2 regions of the Staphylococcus sp. SUC_1.2 genome follow, and region 2 is predicted to be linked to the other one. Evidence: riboswitches for the same ligand, from Rfam matches in the RefSeq annotation. Region 2 holds a riboswitch; the other holds the start of a gene.
What was found. A riboswitch is a leader RNA that binds a small molecule or an ion and turns the genes downstream of it on or off. The one in region 2 is predicted to bind glycine.
Positions count from the first base shown of each region.

Region 1: another riboswitch for glycine. It lies ahead of gcvT (glycine cleavage system aminomethyltransferase GcvT); the one in region 2 lies ahead of gcvT (glycine cleavage system aminomethyltransferase GcvT).

Region 1 is NZ_JANJPM010000018.1:1,164-8,950, reverse strand. Features, by position in the region: gene NR218_RS07415 (hypothetical protein) at 1-378, shown strand, start outside; gene NR218_RS07410 (SA1362 family protein) at 393-608, shown strand; gene NR218_RS07405 (lipoate--protein ligase family protein) at 652-1,482, opposite strand; gene NR218_RS07400 (rhodanese-like domain-containing protein) at 1,634-2,020, shown strand; gene gcvPB (aminomethyl-transferring glycine dehydrogenase subunit GcvPB) at 2,197-3,675, opposite strand; gene gcvPA (aminomethyl-transferring glycine dehydrogenase subunit GcvPA) at 3,662-5,014, opposite strand; gene gcvT (glycine cleavage system aminomethyltransferase GcvT) at 5,031-6,122, opposite strand; glycine riboswitch at 6,199-6,314, opposite strand; gene NR218_RS07380 (shikimate kinase) at 6,311-6,829, opposite strand; gene NR218_RS12735 (prepilin-type N-terminal cleavage/methylation domain-containing protein) at 6,989-7,480, opposite strand; gene comGD (competence type IV pilus minor pilin ComGD) at 7,678-7,787, opposite strand, start outside.
Region 2 is NZ_JANJPM010000001.1:45,310-53,096, forward strand. Features, by position in the region: gene NR218_RS00235 (SA1362 family protein) at 1-212, shown strand, start outside; gene NR218_RS00240 (lipoate--protein ligase family protein) at 264-1,094, opposite strand; gene NR218_RS00245 (rhodanese-like domain-containing protein) at 1,246-1,632, shown strand; gene gcvPB (aminomethyl-transferring glycine dehydrogenase subunit GcvPB) at 1,717-3,195, opposite strand; gene gcvPA (aminomethyl-transferring glycine dehydrogenase subunit GcvPA) at 3,182-4,534, opposite strand; gene gcvT (glycine cleavage system aminomethyltransferase GcvT) at 4,551-5,642, opposite strand; glycine riboswitch at 5,719-5,840, opposite strand; gene NR218_RS00265 (shikimate kinase) at 5,837-6,346, opposite strand; gene NR218_RS00270 (type IV pilus minor pilin ComGF family protein) at 6,511-6,972, opposite strand; gene comGD (competence type IV pilus minor pilin ComGD) at 7,200-7,646, opposite strand; gene comGC (competence type IV pilus major pilin ComGC) at 7,624-7,787, opposite strand, start outside.

The sequences.
Region 1 (7,787 bases), on a different contig from region 2:
AAAACAGTTGATAATAATAAAGAAGCTAAATTTTTAGATGCTTCGTCTAAATATTATCAAGATATTACTAAAGTTATTAGTAATTATAATCAGTTGGATTTGTCTAAAAATAAGAAAGAAGACAAAAAGCAAAATCTTGAAAAATTAAATACTATTGCTAATGGTATTGATGATGCTTATGGTAAGTATAAGGGTGCCGTGACTAAAAAAGATTTATCTAGTGCAAATAAAAATGAAGATAAAAATATTAGACAAATTAACAAAGAGTTACAATCGGCATTTAAAGATATTAAGAGCGGATATGAAAATAATAATACGAATAAGTTGAATAAAGGCAAGACTAAACTATCTCAAGTGAACATGTCTAACAATTCATAATAGGAGTTTTTGATTTGAAAAATATATTGTTTTATTTAGTAATTTTAATTGCTGCAATTGGCTTGATTTTGAATTTAAATGTATTTATGATGTCTTTTGCTAAAACGATTTTCACCTTTTTAATCATTGCGTTAATTATTTATTTAATATACTATTTCTTTTTCTTAACTGAAGATCAACGTAAATATAGAAGAGCAGCAAGAAAATATAAAAAGAGAAATAGAAAATAAAAAAAATCATAGGATGACCAAATATTAGCCATCCTATGATTTTTTATTTTTTATATAACCATTCATCAGAACGATATTTTTCTTCTAATTCTTTTACTTCTTTTATTTGTTCATCTGATAAAGTAAGTGGTTTGAATTCTATGTTTAACCCCTTTTTAAATCCTTCTTCAAATGCTTTTTCCATTTCTTCAATTGATATATGTCTATCAGAAATATCATTAATCGCTACAGCTTTATCAACAAACGCTTTTTTCATCTTATCTTTTAGACGATCATTTTTAAAAATGAACATATCGAAAAGCTCATCAACGTTAACATCTTGTAATAAGGAACCATGTTGTAAAATAACGCCTTTTTGTCTAGTTTGAGCGCTTCCTGCAATTTTTCTACCTTCAACAACTAATTCATACCAACTAGGTGCATCAAAACAAACAGCACTTCGAGGTTGTTTTAATTTTTCTCGTTCTTCTTTGGAACGTGGAATCGCAAAATATGCTTCAAAACCTAATAATTTAAATCCTTCAAGTAATCCTTCTGAAATGACACGATATGCTTCAGTTACGGTAGAAGGCATATTAGGATGTTCTTCCGAAACAATAACACTATATGTTAATTCTTTATCATGAAGAACCCCTCTACCACCAGTTTGTCTTCTTACTAATCCAAATCCTTTTTCATTAACTTTATCAATGTCAATTTCTTTCTTTAATCTTTGAAAATACCCTACAGATAACGTTGCAGGATTCCAAGTGTAAAATCTGACAACAGGGTCAATTTCCCCTCTTGATACGAAGTTTAAGAGTGCTTCATCCATTGCCATATTATAATATGGATCATGGCTTCCTGTATTTATAAAATTCCATGTCTCTGTCATAAAATAATCTCCAATCACAACATATAATTATCTATAGAAAAATATTAAATTTTACATATAAATCTTTGATAAAAATAGCCAATAAAAAATTTTGATAAATTTAGCTAACAGCCTTATAATTATAATATCGGTTAATTAGGGAGGATGCAATATGAATGTATCTTTGATTATAGCTTTAGCTATTATAGTCATAATTATTTTATATATGCTTGGAAATTGGTTTATGAATAAACGAGCAGTCACTGAACTTGAGCAGAATGAATTTCACAAAGGTTTAAGAAAAGCTCAAGTGATTGATGTTCGTGAGAAAGTAGACTATGATTACGGACATATTAATGGCGCTCGTAACATTCCAATATCAATGTTTAGTCAAAGATATCAAGGTTTACGTAAAGATCAACCTATTTATCTTTGTGATGCAAACGGTGTCGCAGGGTATCGTGCAGCACGTATCCTTAAAAAAAATGGCTATAAAGATATTTATATGTTAAAAGGTGGATACAAAAAATGGACAGGTAAGATTAAAACTAAAAAATAATCTCTTGTCTGCTTACTAACTCTTAAAGATGTTCTTTAAGAGTTTTTTAATTATTTATGTGAAAATCATTTAGAAACGTTTTCTAAAAATAGAATAAACATAAAATATTTCACTTAAGTTTAAAATAGGGAAGACCCTGTAATCAATTAAATTGGTTACAGGGTCAAAGTTTTAAATTATTCTTTTTCTTCATGTAGATTATCAAATTTTAAAACAGGTTTACGCGCTGCGGTAGTTTCATCTAATCTATCAATTATTGTACTATGTGGTGCTTCTAATACTTTATCTGGATCATTTTTAGCTTCTTCAGCAATTTGAATCATAGCATCGATAAAGTAATCTAACGTTTCTTTAGATTCTGTTTCAGTTGGTTCAATCATCATACCTTCCTCAACGTTAAGTGGGAAATAAATTGTTGGTGGATGAACACCAAAGTCTAATAAACGTTTTGCCATATCTAAGGTACGGACTCCATGTTCTTTTTGTTTAGAACCACTTAATACGAATTCATGTTTACAATATTGCTCATATGGAATTTCATAGTGGTCTTTTAAGCTAGCTTTAATATAATTAGCATTAAGAACTGCTGCTTCAGAAACCTCTCTTAAACCTTCAGCACCCATAGTTCTTATATATGTGTATGCTCTTAAGTAAATACCAAAATTACCGTAGAATGGTTTTACACGTCCAATTGAGTTTTTAATATCATTATCGTATTTAAAAGTATCTCCATCTTTGATTACCATTGGTTTTGGTAAATAACTAGCTAATTCTTTTTTTACACCAACTGGACCTGAACCTGGACCACCGCCACCGTGAGGACCAGTGAATGTTTTGTGTAAGTTTAAATGAACCGCATCAAATCCCATATCTCCAGGACGTACTTTATCCATAATGGCATTTAAGTTTGCACCGTCATAGTATAATAATCCGCCTGCTTCATGTACAATTTCACGGATTTCCATGATGTTTTTCTCGAAAATACCTAAAGTGTTAGGATTAGTTAACATAATTGCAGCAGTATTTTCATTAACAACGCGTTTTAAGTCTTCAATATCAACTTCACCACGTTCATTTGATTTAACTGTAACAGCTTTAAAACCAGCAAACGACGCAGATGCAGGGTTTGTACCATGAGCTGAGTCAGGAACAATAACTTCATCACGATGACCTTCACCATTATCTAAGTGATACGCTTTGAAAATCATTAAAGCAGTCCACTCACCATGAGCACCTGCAGCTGGTTGTAATGTAACTTCATCCATACCAGTAATTTCTTTAAGTTCTTCTTGTAAACTATACACAATTTCTAAAGAACCTTGAACTTGCTCTTCTTCTTGTAAAGGATGTGACTCTGCAAATCCAGGTATGCGAGCAACTTTTTCATTGATTTTAGGATTATATTTCATAGTACATGATCCGAGTGGATAAAACCCTGAATCTACACCAAAGTTTTTATTTGATAATTCAGTATAATGACGAACTAAATCTAATTCTGCAACTTCAGGAAACTCTGCTTTATTTTTACGAATAAATTTATCATCAAGAATACTTTCAACTGAATCTGTTTTTATATCGCTTTGAGGTAATGAGTATGCATATCTACCTTCTCTAGATCTTTCAAAAATTAATGGACTTGACTTACTTACTACCATTTAGCTCACCAGCTTTCTTAACAAATGTATCAATTTCATCTTTAGTTCTTAATTCAGTAACAGCAATTAACATATGATTTTCGAAATCTGCTGAGGCTTCACCTAAATCAAAGCCTCCAATAAATCCATGTTCTGCTAATTTTTTATTTATATCTTTGATTGGTTGATCGAATTTGACAACAAATTCATTGAATGAAGTACCATCAAGCACTTCAAAACCATTGTCTTTAAATTGATTTTTAGCATAATTTGCGTGTTCTAAGTTTTGAACTGCAATGTCGTAAATACCTTGTTTACCAAGAGCTGACATAGCAATTGATGATGCAAGTGCGTTTAATGCTTGGTTTGAACAGATATTAGAAGTGGCTTTATCACGACGAATATGTTGTTCACGGGCTTGTAAAGTTAGAACGAATCCACGGTTACCTTCATCATCTTGTGTTTGTCCTACTAATCTACCAGGCACTTTACGCATTAATTTTTTTGTAGTTGCGAAATAACCACAGTGTGGTCCACCAAATTGTGTTGGTATACCAAATGGTTGTGTGTCTCCTACTACAATATCAGCACCAAATGAACCTGGAGGTGTCAATAGGCCTAATGCTAATGGATTAGCATAAACGATAAATAATGCTTTTTTGCCTTCAATAAATGATTGGATTTTTTCTAAGTCTTCCACTGAACCATAGAAGTTAGGATATTGAACTGCTACTGCAGCAGTTTCATCGTCTACAGCCTGTTCTAATTTTTCTAAGTCTGTAATTGTTCCATCTAAATCAACTTCAACAATTTCAAATTCTTCTCTAACTTTAACGTAAGTTTTTAACACTTGAAGTGCTTGATAATGAAGACCTTTAGATACTACAATTTTATTTTTCTTAGTATGATTGAATGCTAAGATACAAGCTTCAGCAAAACTAGTAATACCATCATACATAGATGAGTTAGCTACATCCATATCTGTTAATTCACAAATCAATGTTTGGAATTCAAAAATCGCTTGTAATTCACCTTGTGAAATTTCTGGTTGATACGGTGTATATGCTGTATAGAATTCAGAACGTGAAATCATTGCATCTACAATAGCTGGAGCATAATGGTCATAAACGCCAGCACCTAGGAAAGATGCATGAGTTTCTTTAGTTACGTTTTTATTTGCAACTGTATTAAGTCTTCTTAATAAAGAAGTTTCAGCTTCACCACTAGCAATATTTAAATCTCTATTTAATAAAATATCTTTAGGCACATCTCCGAACAATTCATTAATTGAACTTGCGCCAATTTTATCTAGCATTTCTTTTTTATCTTTTTCAGTTAATGGTATATAACGATGACTCACAATACACACCCCTTAATTATTTTTCAATTTGGTTTTTCTTAACAATTTTAGCTTTAAGCTGTCTTTTACGTACTTGAACTAATAATTCACGTCCCATTTCAAATTCATCTCGCTTAATAATTGCCATAGCGATTGATTTACCTGAAGATGGTGCTTGTGTTCCTGAAGTAACTTCCCCAATTTCATTACCATCAAGGTCTAAAACAGGATAACCAGTTCTTGCAATACCTTTATCAAGTAACTCTAAGCCAACAGTTCTACGTTCTGAACCATTTTCTTTTTGGTCTTTTAACACTGATTTACCGATGAAGTCTTCTTCAATCAGTGGTTTAGCAGCAAAAGCAATTCCGCCTTCATATGGTGTGATAGATTCTGTTAAATCTTGACCATGTAATGGTAGGCCAGCTTCTAATCTTAATGTATCACGTGCACCGAGACCGCATGGAACTACATTATGTTCAATGAAGCCGTTCCAAATGTCTACTGTGTCTTTTGCTTCACAATAGATTTCAAATCCGTCTTCACCTGTATAACCAGATTGAGATAAGATAACATTTTTTCCAAATAGAGTAACGTTTTGTTGGAAATCAAATGGTTTCATTTCACTTACATCTATATCAACTAACCCGCTTACCAAATCTCTTGCTTTAGGACCTTGAACAGCTAACTGACCGAATTGATTAGATACATTTGATACTTCAACATCAAATTTAGGTGCATGTTTTTGTACCCAAGCAAAATCTTTATCTGTATTTGCAGCGTTAACAATTAATAGATAATCATTGTCGCCAATTTTGTATGTTACTAAGTCATCAATAATACCGCCTTCTTCGTTACATAAAGCAGTATATTGAGCTTTAGTATCAGTAAGGTTGTTAGTATCGTTTGAAAGTAAGTATTGGACAAATTTACTTGCATCATTGCCTTTTATAGAGATTTCTCCCATATGGCTTACATCGAACATACCTACTTCATATCTAACAGCATTATGTTCTTCTTTGATACTTGTAAATTGAACAGGCATTGCCCATCCACCGAATTCTACTATTTTTGCACCACTGTCAACATAATTTTGATACAATGGTGTTTTTTTTAATTCGCTTGTCATTAGAAAACCCCCTATAATTTTTATAAAAAACAGAGTAGCAAATAGCTACCCTGTTTATACACTTAATCCAGGAATGCGTAGCAGTATTATCCTTTTGCCTGAGAGTTTAGTAGTTAACTTGCACCTTCGGCGATAAAAATCATTGTACTTAAATTTAAGTACAATATTTTTATTCTCTCTAATACTGATCAACCGCAAGTAAGATAATTTATAATCTCATTATAAATTTCTCTGATTGTTTTATCACTATTCACTTTCATGAATGCGATTTCATTATATCTTGAAATCCTTGATAAATACAAGTTATTTAACTGTTTTTTGGATTTATCAATTGCATTTGGTCTATGTTTGTCGTTTGTTACTCTCTTAACGATGACATCTATGTCACAATCTAGCCAAAAAATGTATTTATACTGTTTCAAATAATTTAGTGATTCAATATATTCGATAACGCCACCACCTGTTGCAATAACATCGTATTTTTTTGTGCATTCAGTTAAATAGTTATATTCTATCTTCCTAAAACCGATTTCTCCAACTTCTTCAAAGATTTCTGGTATTGTTTTATTTTCCTTTATTTCTATGTATACATCTAAATCTATGAAACTTAATTGTTTTTCTAATGATAAGTATTCTCCAATAGTACTTTTACCTGTGCCCATAAAGCCGATAAGAATTATTGGCGAATTTTTTTTGTTCAATAGCATCACCCTTTTTCAAATAGTTGATTTATCTTCAAATCATAATAACTATTAATGTTATGAATTGTCTTCAATTTTAAACTATATTGAGTTGTATAAAAAGAGATGATTGATAAATATATGATAAATATGAGCATAGTATATATGCTTATAAAACCTTTATAATTATAAGTAAAGTGATTTGTCATAGTAATTCTCCCTACTTCCAATCCTTAGAAACACTCCTATAATTCCTTTATGATTGGAAATGAACTTCGCATTTAAAACATTATTTAGTAGTGTAATATTTCCTCTATTGTTACTTACAAAAATAATTTTATGATTTTGATATTTAATGAAACTATTTTGATTTTGTTGTTTGAGTAAAATTGAATGTTCATCAATTAATTTTAAAGATATTGCTTTAGAATTGGTCATTTTATTAAGGTCCAATTGAAAAAATGAATATTCTAATTGGTCAAATTCATAGGCCGCACTTAAGTAAGTATCAGTCAAACGAAATAGATGGGGTATTATAGTTAAAATAATTATAGTAATTAATAAGGATATTAGCATTTCTATAAATGTAAATCCTTTAGTTACTGAGCTGAACACAGACCTTATTCTTAGATAAACTATTATTATTGCATATCGTATTTTTATAAATTTTAATTTCATATTTTCCTATAGTTATCCCCTTCTTTAATTCTTTAATACTATAATGTTTTTGGCTTGTGATAATAGCACTTTTCATATCTAAAATTTCGTATTGATTACGTAAATTGAAATTTAATTGTTGTAATAGAGGTAAGAATATTAAAGTAATAAAAGTTAGAATCAAAAAGCCTAATAAACTATCAATTAATAAACTTCCCCTAATTTGATAATTTAACAAATCTTATCCTTCCTTTATCAATGTTAAAAATTACTCTGTAAATATTCTCTTTAGCTTTCAAAATGATTGATCCAAAACGATTGATTTTAC
Region 2 (7,787 bases):
AAAATATTATATTTTATTTCGTTTTAATTATAGCAGCTATAGGTTTACTGCTAAATCTAAATATTTTTGTAATGTCGTTCATGAAAACAATTTTCACACTTATAATGATTGCTCTTATTATTTACTTTATCTATTATTTCTTCTTCCTTACAGAAGATCAGAGAAAATATCGAAGAGCAGTCCGAAAATATAAAAAAAGACAAAGAAAATAAAAACAAGGAGGTTCAAGAGTATTAGTACTCTTAAGCCTCCTTGTTTTATATCTATTTTTTATATAACCACTCTTCTGAACGATATTTTTCTTCAAGAACTTTTACTTCGGCTAATTGATTTTCAGTTAGAGATAGTGGTTTAAATTCGATATTTAAACCTTTTTTAAATCCTTCTTCAAATGCTTTTTCCATTTCTTCAATAGAGATGTGTCTATCTGATATATCATTTATTGCTACAGCTTTATCTACAAAAGCTTTTTTCATTTTTTCTTTCAAGCGATCATTCTTAAAAATAAACATATCAAATAATTCGTCTACATCTACATCTTGAAGTAGTGACCCATGTTGAAGAATAACACCCTTTTGACGTGTTTGTGCACTACCTGCAATTTTACGTCCTTCAACGACCAATTCATACCAACTTGGGGCATCAAAGCAAACGGCACTTCTTGGTTGTTTTAATTTTTCTCTCTCTTCTTTAGAACGTGGAATAGCAAAATAAGCATCAAATCCTAATAATTTAAAGCCTTCTAAAAGTCCTTCTGAAATGACACGGTAGGCTTCAGTAATTGTAGAAGGCATATTTGGATGAGATTCAGGTACGATAACACTATATGTTAATTCTTTGTCATGTAGAACGCCTCTACCACCAGTTTGACGGCGAACTAAACCAAATCCTTTTTCTTTCACTTTATCGATATCAATTTCTTTTTTTAATCTTTGAAAATAACCTACAGATAAGGTAGCAGGATTCCAAGTATAAAATCTAACTACAGGATCAATTTCCCCTCTTGAAACAAAATTTAATAAGGCTTCATCCATCGCCATATTATAATAAGGATCATGGCTTCCAGTATTGATAAAATTCCATGTTTCAGTCATATAAAAAACTCCAATCACAACTTAATTTATATAAATTCAACGTTAATGTTACTTTAGAATGTATTAGAAATATGAAACAATAAAAAATTTTTGATAAATTGAGCTAACACCTTTATAATTAATAATAACGGTTAATTAGGGAGGATGCAATATGAATGTATCTTTGATTATAGCATTAATAATTATAGTTTTAATAATCCTTTACATGGTTGGAAATTTCTTTCTTAATCGACGAGCTGTAACTGAACTAGATCAAAACGAATTTCATAAAGGTTTAAGAAAAGCTCAAGTCATTGATGTACGTGAAAAAGTTGATTATGATTATGGTCATATTAATGGTGCTCGCAATATTCCAATATCTATGTTTAGACAAAGATTTCAAGGTTTACGTAAAGATCAACCTGTATATCTTTGTGATGCAAATGGTATTGCCAGTTATCGTGCTGCTCGCATTTTGAAAAAAAATGGATATAAAGATTTATACATGCTTAAAGGCGGCTATAAAAAATGGACTGGTAAAATTAAAACTAAAAAATAATTATCAGAAATAAAACTCTCAAGAAATTTCTTGAGAGTTTTATTATTTCTGATAATTAAATCATTCATTAAATTATTTACAATATTAAAGTTTTTCTTGATGTAAATCTTCAAATTTAAGAATTGGTTTACGGGCTGCAGTTGTTTCATCCAATCTATCAATGATAGTTGTATGAGGTGCTTCTAATACTTTATCAGGATCACTTTCAACTTCATCTGCAATTTGAAGCATTGCATCAATGAAGTAGTCTAAAGTTTCTTTAGATTCAGTTTCAGTTGGTTCAATCATCATACCTTCTTCCACATTTAGCGGGAAGTAAATTGTTGGTGGATGTACGCCAAAATCTAGTAAACGTTTTGCCATATCTAGAGTACGGACACCATATTCTTTTTGTTTAGATCCACTTAAGACAAATTCATGTTTACAATATTGTTCATAAGGGATTTCATAACGATCTTTTAATCGAGCTTTAATGTAGTTCGCATTTAAGACAGCTGCTTCAGACACTTCTTTTAATCCTTGTGCACCCATTGTTCTAATATACGTATAAGCTCTTAAATAAATACCAAAGTTACCATAAAATGGTTTTACTCGACCGATTGAATTTTCAATATCATTATCATATTTAAATGTATCACCGTCTTTAATCACCATTGGTTTTGGTAAATAACTTGCTAATTCTTTTTTTACGCCGACTGGGCCTGAACCAGGGCCACCACCGCCATGAGGACCTGTGAATGTTTTATGCAAGTTTAGGTGCACAGCATCAAATCCCATGTCTCCAGGACGAACTTTATCCATAATAGCATTTAAGTTTGCTCCATCGTAATAGAGTAACCCGCCTGCTTCATGAACAATTTCACGGATGTCCATAATATTTTTCTCAAAGATACCTAAAGTATTTGGGTTAGTTAGCATAATAGCAGCAGTATTTTCATTAACGACACGCTTTAAGTCTTCGATATCAACTTCACCGCGTTCATTAGATTTAACAGTTACTGATTTAAATCCGGCAAATGAAGCTGATGCAGGGTTTGTACCATGTGCAGAGTCTGGAACAATAACTTCATTACGATGTCCCTCACCATTTTTTATATGATATGCTTTAAAAATCATTAAAGCTGTCCACTCACCATGAGCACCTGCTGCTGGTTGTAGAGTTACTTCATCCATACCTGTAATTTCTTTTAGTTCTTCTTGTAAACTATAAATAATTTCTAATGAACCTTGAATTTGTTCTTCCTCTTGTAATGGATGAGATTCTGCAAATCCAGAAATACGAGCAACTTTTTCGTTAATTTTTGGATTATATTTCATAGTACAAGAACCTAAGGGATAAAATCCAGAATCTACCCCAAAGTTTTTATTCGAAAGTTCCGTGTAATGACGTACTAAATCTAATTCTGCCACCTCAGGAAACTCTGCTTTATTTTTACGAATAAATTTATCATCTAAAATACTTTCAACAGAGTCTGTTTTAATATCACTTTGTGGTAAAGAATATGCATATCTACCTTCTCTAGATCTTTCAAAAATTAATGGACTAGATTTACTTACTACCATTTAGCTCACCAGCTTTCTCAACAAATGTATCAATCTCTTCTTTCGTTCTTAATTCAGTAACAGCAATTAACATATGATTGTCAAAGTCTGATGAAGCTTCACCTAAGTCAAAGCCTCCGATGAAACCATGTTCTGCTAATTTTTTATTTACATCTTTGATAGGTTGATCAAACTTAACAACAAATTCATTAAAAGATGTACCATCTAGGACTTCAAAACCGTTGTTTTTAAATTGATTTTTAGCATAATTAGCATGTTCTAAGTTTTGAACCGCAATATCATAAATACCTTGTTTACCAAGAGCTGACATAGCAATTGAGGATGCTAAAGCATTCAATGCTTGATTTGAACAAATATTTGATGTGGCTTTATCACGACGAATATGTTGTTCACGAGCTTGTAAAGTAAGAACAAACCCTCTATTACCTTCATCATCTTGCGTTTGTCCTACTAATCTGCCAGGAACTTTACGCATTAACTTTTTAGTAGTAGCAAAGTAACCACAATGAGGACCGCCAAATTGAGTAGGAATACCAAATGGTTGTGTATCACCAACAACAATATCTGCTCCAAATTGGCCTGGAGGTGTTAAAACGCCTAATGCTAATGGGTTAGAATAAACAATGAATAACGCTTTTTTATTTTCAATATAAGAATGAATTTTTTCTAAATCTTCAATTGATCCATAGAAGTTAGGATATTGTACAGCAACTGCTGCAGTATCATCATCAATTGCTTGTTCTAATTTTTCTAGGTCAGTAATCGTTCCATTTAAATCAACTTCAACAATTTCAAATTCTTTTCTTACTTTAATATACGTTTTTAATACTTGTAGAGCCTGATAATGGAGACCTTTAGATACTACAATTTTGTTCTTTTTAGTATGATTAAAAGCTAATATACAAGCTTCGGCAAAGCTAGTTATGCCATCATACATAGACGAATTTGCGACATCCATTTGAGTAAGTTCACAAATTAATGTTTGGAATTCAAAAATTGCTTGTAGTTCACCTTGAGAAATTTCAGGTTGATAAGGTGTATAAGCAGTATAAAATTCAGAACGAGAAATCATGGCGTCTACTACTGCAGGTGTGTAATGATCATATACTCCTGCACCTAAAAAACTCACATGTGTTTCTTTAGTAATATTTTTATTTGCAATAGTATTCAATCTTCTTAAAAGTGAAGTTTCAGCTTCTGCACTATCTATATTCAAATCTCTATTAAGTAAAATATCTTTCGGAATATCTCCAAAGAGATCGGTAATTGAATTTGCTCCAATTGTTTCTAACATTTCTTTTTTATCTTTATCAGTTAATGGTATATAACGATGACTCACACTGCACACCCCTTAGTTATTTTTCGATTTGATTTTTCTTAACAATTTTAGCTTTTAATTGTCTTTTACGAACTTGAACTAGTAATTCTTTACCTAACTCAAATTCATCACGATCAATAATAGCCATAGCAATTGATTTTCCTGAAGAAGGTGATTGAGTTCCTGAAGTAATTTCACCTATTTCTTTTCCGTCAAGATTCATTACTGTATAACCCGTTCTTGCAATGCCTTTATCTATAAGTTCTAAACCTACAGTACGTCGTTTTGATCCATTCTCTTTTTGATCTTTTAAAACAGATTTACCAATAAATTCATCTTCAATTAAAGGTTTAGCAGCAAAAGCAATTCCACCTTCATAAGGCGTGATTGATTCAGTGAGATCTTGTCCATGAAGAGGTAAACCAGCTTCTAATCTAAGTGTATCTCTTGCACCTAAACCACAAGGTACAACGCCTTTATCAATAAAACCATTCCAAATGTCAACTGTATCATTTGAATTACAATAAATTTCAAAACCATCTTCACCTGTATATCCAGATTGAGATAAGATAACATTTTTTCCAAAAATAGTTACATTTTGTTTGAATTCAAAAGGCTTCATTTCACTTACATCAACATCAACAAGTTCACTTACTAAAGTTCTTGCTTGAGGGCCTTGAACCGCTAATTGACCATATTGTTCAGACACATTTGTTACAGTAGCATTAAATTTAGATTGATGTTTTTGAATCCATTCGAAATCCTTATCAGTATTGGCTGCATTAACAATTAATAAGTATTTGTTATCAGCAATTTTATATGTTACTAAATCATCAATAATACCACCCTCATCATTACATAAAGCTGTATATTGAGCTTTAGTTTCAGATAAATTAGTAGTATCATTTGAAAGTAAATATTGAACAAATTTACTAGCATCTTCACCTTCTATTAAAATTTCTCCCATATGACTTACATCGAACATACCTACTTTGTATCTAACTGCGTTATGTTCTTCTTTAATACTAGTAAATTGAACAGGCATAGCCCACCCACCGAATTCAACTATTTTAGCACCACTATTTACATAAGTTTCATATAATGGTGTCTTTTTTAATTCGTTTGTCATTTAAAAACCCCCTATTTTTTTATAAAAAAAGCAGAGTAGCAGAAGCTACCCTGTCTAAATAACAAATCCAGGACTGCGTAACAGTATTATCCTTTTGCCTGAGAGTTTCGTAGTTTACTTGCACCTTCGGCGATAACATGACATAATTTCAAAACAACTATAGAATCAGTTCAAGTTATTCTCTCTAATACTGATCATTCGCATGGTATATGATTTAAAATTGCTTTATATACACATTCAATTGTTTTACTACTATCTACTTTTGTGGATGCGATTTCATTATATCTTGAAACTCTCGATAAATACAAGTCTTTTAATTGTTTTTCACTTTTGTTTTTCGCATTTGGTCTATGTGGATCATTAGCAATTCTATTATAGATAATATCTATATCACAATCTAACCAAATAACTGTTTTATTTTTTAAAAGTGAGATAGAATCATCGTTTTCTATAATTCCTCCCCCCGTTGATATAATATCGTATTTACCAATACAATCATTTAAATATTTATACTCTAACTTACGAAATCCTTTTTCACCAATTTCATTAAAAATATCTGGTATTGTTTTAAATTCTTTCATTTCTATATATGTATCTAAATCAATATATGAATAGTGTAATTTTGAAGCCAAATATTTGCCAATAGTACTTTTACCAGTACCCATAAAGCCTGTTAATATAAGTGGTAAATAAGAATAAGTCATCCTAATCACCTCTCTTAAGTTTATCACTTATTATACTATCATAATATATTTGAATATTATGTATTGTTTTTAATTTTATACTATATTGAGCAGAATAAGTAGATATAATTATCAAATATATACTAAGAATAAATAATGTATAGCTACTTATATATCCTTTCATTTTATAAAAATAAGTTTTTTTCATAGTAGTCGTTTTTATCACCTATTTTTAGATTTAATTTTATGATGTTAGAAGGTAAAATTTGAAATTCTGCATTGATAACATTATTTAGTAAAACGATATTGCCATTCCCATTAATTTTGTAAAATAGTTTGTTGTTTTTAAATTCTATATAATCTTTAGACGATTCATTATCAATGATAATTGTATGTTTATCCTTAATTATAAGGGCATGATGCTTTTTCGAAATAATTTGTGTTATATTTGTCTGAAAAAAAGCATATTCTGTTTGATAACTATTATATGACTCGTATAAATAGGAATGAGTCAATTTAATTAATTGAGGAAAAAATGTTAACATCATTGTTGCTAAAAATAATGAAACTAACATTTCTATTAAAGTGAATGATTTTAATTTAATATTTAATGCATGATTCGATTTCAGTTTCTTTGTGAAGTCCACATATTTTATTGGAATAAAGTTTAATATGATAATCACCTAAAATTATACCCTTTGAAATGGTTTTTTTATCATAATGGTTGATACTACTCATTATGGTTTGTTTAATTTCAATAATTTGGTATTCTCTTTTTAATGTATGATTTAAACTGATTAGTATTGGAATTAAAGTAAAAACTATAATAGTGAATATATACAAGCTAAATAAACTATCGATGAGTAACACTGCTTTAAATTTTAAAATATCTAATTCTTCCTTTTTCAATATTAATAATCAACTTATATTGATGTTGATTCATTTTCAATATTAAAGAGCCAAACTGATTTATTCTTCCTTCTTTATTAAAAGTAATTTTCTCTAAATTTTTAACTTCAACTATTTTTCCATCTTCAATATTGTAGTTGTACCGCCCACCATGTGCTTCTATTACTTTTATAATTGAGGAATGTTTTGGAATTAACAATGTAATAGATTGATGATCACGCATCGCTTTAGATTTAAAATATTCTAATTGATTAACAAATTGTGTTGCTTTTATATCGTCTGACAAAGAAATATTGTTAAATACATTTACCCTTAAAGTTGCATTAAGTAAGATTGTTAAAATCAAAATAATTAACAGGCTCTCTATAAAAGTGAATGCTTTAATATTCTTACTCTGCAACTGCTTCTCCATTTTTAATACTGATAGTTTCTCCAGACTTACAAGATGATTGCCCTTGTTTTATAAACCCTTCAGTTATTAAGTCCTCAATAGAATTAGGAACTCTATTATGTTTTAAAGTATAAGCTTCAATTTGACTATTGACCATTTTCA